One region of the Mycobacterium sp. EPa45 genome, then DNA from elsewhere that is predicted to be linked to it. Evidence: predicted binding sites of a transcription regulator. Region 1 holds the regulator's gene; the other holds the start of a gene.
The links. The regulator HspR, encoded in region 1, represses chaperone genes until heat shock. The targets are predictions, from matches to a motif close to ANNTGAGTNNNNNNNACTCANNT.

Region 1 (2,403 bases):
CCTGTTCGGTGGCCTGTTCGGGCGCGGCGCACAACCACGGCCCAGCCGGCCGCGGCGCGGAAAGGACCTCGAGACCGAGACCGATCTCGACTTCCTGGAGGCGACCAAGGGTGTCGCGATGCCACTGCGGCTGACCAGCCCTGCGCCGTGCACGAATTGCCATGGCAGCGGCGCACGTCCGGGCACCAGCCCGAAGGTGTGTCCGACGTGCAACGGCTCCGGGGTGATCAACCGTAACCAGGGCGCGTTCGGGTTCTCCGAGCCGTGCACCGACTGCCGGGGCAGTGGCTCGATCATCGAGCATCCCTGCGACGAGTGTCGCGGCACCGGGGTCACCACCCGGACCCGCACGATCAACGTCCGGATCCCGCCGGGTGTCGAGGACGGTCAGCGCATCCGGCTGGCCGGCCAGGGAGAAGCCGGGCTGCGGGGTGCGCCGTCGGGCGATCTGTATGTCACCGTGCATGTGCGGCCCGACAAGGTGTTCGGCCGTGACGGCGACGACCTGACCGTGACGGTCCCGGTGAGCTTCACCGAATTAGCTTTGGGTACAACGCTTTCCGTACCAACCCTGGAGGGCAAGGTCGGTGTGCGGGTGCCGAAGGGCACCGCCGACGGCCGGATCCTGCGGGTGCGTGGGCGCGGGGTGCCCAAGCGCGACGGCGGCCACGGCGACCTGTTGGTCACTGTCAAGGTGGCGGTGCCACCCAACCTGGAGGGGCAGGCGCTGGAGGCGCTGGAGGCCTACGCGGCCGCGGAGCGGTCCAGCGGGTTCGACCCCCGGGCGGGATGGGCGGGTAACCGCTGATGGCCGCGTCCAACGAGTCCCGGGAGACCCGAACGTTTCTGATCTCGGTGGCCGCCGAGCTGGCCGGTATGCATGCGCAGACCCTGCGCACGTACGACCGGCTCGGTCTGGTCAGCCCTCAGCGCAGCTCCGGTGGCGGACGGCGCTATTCGGAACGCGACGTCGAGCTGCTGCGTGAAGTGCAGCGGCTGTCGCAGGACGAAGGCGTCAACCTCGCGGGGATCAAGCGGATCATCGAGCTCACCAATCACGTCGAGGCCCTGCAGGCCCGCGTCGAGGAGATGATGGCCGAGCTGGAGTCGTTGCGGGCCAAACAGCGTCGTGATCTGGTGGTAGCGCCGAAGAGCACGGCGCTGGTCGTGTGGAAGCCGCGCCGGTAACGGATTGTCGGTTGGGGCGCTAGCTGACGCGGATGGTGAACACCGAGACGGCGGGCCGCCCGGGCACCGCGGTGCTGTAGCGACCCGCACTCAGCGCATCGGTCGGCGCGGCCATCGGCTCCAGACCCACGACGTCGTCATTGCCCGGCGCGAAGATCTGCGCGGCCGGGAATCCGTGGTCGAAGACCACCTCGATGCGACGGTCGCCGCCGGCGAGTGCGAACACCCCGCCCGGCGGCACCGCGTCGTACCCGTCGTCAAATGTCTTGTCGCCCAGCTTCTCCGAGTAGGCCGGCCAATCCACTACCTCACCGGTCGGGATGCCCCGGTCGTCCACCGGCAGATGGTGCAGCGGCGGCGTTTCCAGCGTCCACTCTGAGCGCGGGACCCCCGGAATGGTCAGGTAGGGGTGGAAGCCGTAACAGAGCGGCACCCCCGCGGAGGTGGTGGCCGTAACCGTGGTCTCCACCGTCAGCGCGCGGTCGGCCAGCGCGATCTCGAGGGTGACCACATGCGGGAACGGAAAGCTGGCCAACAAGGCCGGCCGGCTGCCGTAGTCCAGGTCGGCGATCAGCCGGTTCTGCGATTGCTCGGTGACCAGCCAGCCCGGGTAGGCCGCAAGTACGCCGTGGATCGGCAGGCCGTGCGGGTCGGTGCGGACACCGCCCTTCCCGGGCGTCAACGTCACTGCGCCACCGTCGAGCTCATACCCGTTGGCGCTCAACCGATTTGCCCACGGGTACAGTATCGGGATGCCCAGCGTCTTACCGTCGCTCAGATAGGCCTGCAGTCCTCGACGCTGGCCCAGTAGCTCCACGCCGTCATCGGACAGGGAGGTGCAGACCATGCCCGCCGAGGGCACATAGGTCGCCGTCAACGGTGACGACGGATCACGCAGAACGACGGACGGCAGCTCGGCCATCGTCGCATCCTATCGATGCGCTACAGACTCGGCGGGGACAGAACACCGTCCCGTCGGGCGCGGCCGAAATTGGCCATCACCCGATCCATCACGATCGCGTAGGCGCCCCCGCTGTTGAGGATGTCATCCCGTTCTTGATGACGAAGGTAGGTATCCAGCCGCCGTTCCAGCGGCCAGTCCCAATACGTCAATTCCGTGTAGGGAGAGCAGAGGAATTCCCAGGCGATGGCGTCGAGTTCTCGGATGCCGTTCTCGTCAGCCGGACCGGCAGGTGTCATCCCCAACCCCTCACT
Region 2 (2,403 bases), 2.9 Mb from region 1:
ACCGAGGGCGACGCGAACGAACTTGCGGCCCAAGGCCCTTGCCACACTTTCACCCAGCGATGTCTTGCCGACACCGGGAGGGCCGGCCAGCACCATCACGGCACCCGAGCCGCGACCGCCGACGACCTGCAGGCCACGCTGGGCCCGACGAGTGCGCACGGCCAAGTACTCGACGATGCGGTCCTTGACGTCGTCCAGCCCGTGGTGGTCGGCGTCCAAGATGTCCCGGGCCGCTCTGAGGTCGGTCGAGTCGGAGGTGCGGGTGTTCCACGGCAGGTCCAGGACGGTGTCCAGCCAAGTCCGGATCCAGCCGCCCTCGGGGCTCTGCTCGCTGGAGCGTTCCAGCTTGCCGACCTCCCGCAGCGCTGCCTCGCGGACTTTCTCGGGCAGATCGGCTGCCTCGATGCGGCCACGGTAGTCATCTGATCCGTCGGGTTCGCCTTCGCCCAGCTCCTTGCGAATCGCGTTGAGCTGCTGACGCAGCAGGAACTCCTTCTGCGTCTTCTCCATGCCCTCGCGCACGTCCTGGGAGATCTTGTCGCTGACCTCCACCTCGGCGAGGTGCTCGGCCGTCCAGTCGATCAGCACCTGCAGGCGAGCGTCGACGTTCTCGGTCTCCAGCAGCTGGCGCTTCTGGACGTCCGACAGATACGACGCGTAGCCGGCGGTGTCGGCCAGCGCCGACGGATCGGTGAGCTGGTTGACGGCGTCGACCAGCTGCCAGGCTTCCCGGCGTTGTAGCAGCGCCAGCAGCAGCTTCTTGTACTCGGCGGCCAGCGCCTTGGTGTCCTCGGTCGGCTCGGGCTCGGCGACCTCGGTGACTTCTACCCACAGCGCCGCGCCGGGTCCGGTGGTTCCGGCACCGATGTGCGCCCGGGTTTCGCCACGCACGACCGCGGCAGTGCTACCGGCAATCCGGCCCACCTGCACGATCGATGCCAGCACGCCGTACGACGGATAACGATCGTCCAGTCGGGGGGCAATCAGTAACTTGCCGGATTCGCTCGAGCGAGCCGCATCGACGGCCGCGCGGGCAGCGTCGTCAAGCGTGATCGGCACCACCATCCCGGGCAGCACGATCGGATCGCTGACAAACAACACCGGCACAGATTTGGCTTCAGCCATCAATCCTCCAAAGTTCAGTCTGACCGACTCAACCTTGACCGGTTCCAGTTTGTTCCCCGGGTCCGCTGCCGACAAAGCAGCGAGCCTGCCGCCGGGGGATGGCGACAGGCTCGCTGTTGTTCGGGGTGGATCACCCAGCGGAGGGAGTGGCTCCCAGTACCCGCTGCATGTCCGGAATCATCTGCTGCAGCTGCTGTCCCCAGTAGCCCCAGCTGTGCGTGCCGTTCGCGGGGAAGTTGAACACGCCGTTGCGTCCACCAGCCGCGAGGTAGTTGTCCATGAAGGTCTTGTTGGTCCGCAACGTGAAGCCTTCGAGGAACTGAGCGGCCATCAGATTGCCGCCGCCACCGGAGGTGTCCAGCTCCGACGGCGTACCGGTGCCGCAGTAGATCCAGACCCGGGTGTTGTTGGCGACCAGCTGGTTGATGTTGACCATGGGGTCGTTGCGCCGCCACGCCGGGTCAGACGACGGTCCCCACATGCTCTGCGCGTTGAACCCGCCCGCGTCGTTCATCGCCAGACCGATCAGCATCGGCCACCAGCCCTCGGAGGGGTTCAGGAAGCCCGACAGTGAAGCGGCGTAGACGTACTTCTGCGGGTAATAGATCGAGTAGGTCAGCGATGCGCTACCGGCCATCGACAGGCCGACGACGGCGTTGCCGTTCGGGTTGACCCCGTAGTTGGCCGACAGGTAGGCCGGCAGCTCCTGGGTCATGAACGTTTCCCACTTGTAGGTGTAGTTCTGCCCATTGCCCTGCGACGGCTGGTACCAGTCGGTGTAGAAGCTGGACTGCCCACCGACCGGCATGACGGTCGACAGACCGGAGCCGTACAGCCACTCGAACGCCGGGGTGTTGATGTCCCAGCCGTTGTAGTCGTCCTGCGCGCGCAGGCCGTCGAGCAGGTACACCGCGTGCGGGCCACCGCCCTGGAATTGGATACGGATATTGCGTCCCATCGCGGCGGACGGGACATCGAGGTAGAGCACGGGGAGTCCGGGCTTGGAGAAGGCGGCCGCGGTCGCCGACCCGCCGACGACACCAATCAGGCCGGGCAGAGCTAGTGCGGCCACAAAGGTTGCGGCCACGCGGCGCAACCATGTGCCTCGCAACTTATCGACGATCTTCATGACGGAAACCATCACCTTTCGTACGTGTTTCACAGCCGGAGGTGAGCTGTGTGCCGGTAGCTAATCACGCGCGGCAGCTCGGCTTCGGTACGCGCCGCGGTGCGCCAAGTCGCGGTTCGCTAACGATCAGGAGACGCGCTGGACTCGCA

Region 2: the regulator HspR is predicted to act here: its motif matches at 1,137-1,159, upstream of lon (endopeptidase La).

The regions. Positions count from the first base shown of each region.
Region 1 covers NZ_CP011773.1:625,596-627,998, forward strand. The annotation lists gene dnaJ (molecular chaperone DnaJ) at 1-808, shown strand, start outside; gene AB431_RS02800 (heat shock protein transcriptional repressor HspR) at 808-1,188, shown strand; gene AB431_RS02805 (aldose 1-epimerase) at 1,208-2,110, opposite strand; gene AB431_RS02810 (hypothetical protein) at 2,131-2,388, opposite strand.
Region 2 covers NZ_CP011773.1:3,493,192-3,495,594, reverse strand. The annotation lists gene lon (endopeptidase La) at 1-1,125, opposite strand, end outside; gene AB431_RS16785 (esterase family protein) at 1,256-2,254, opposite strand.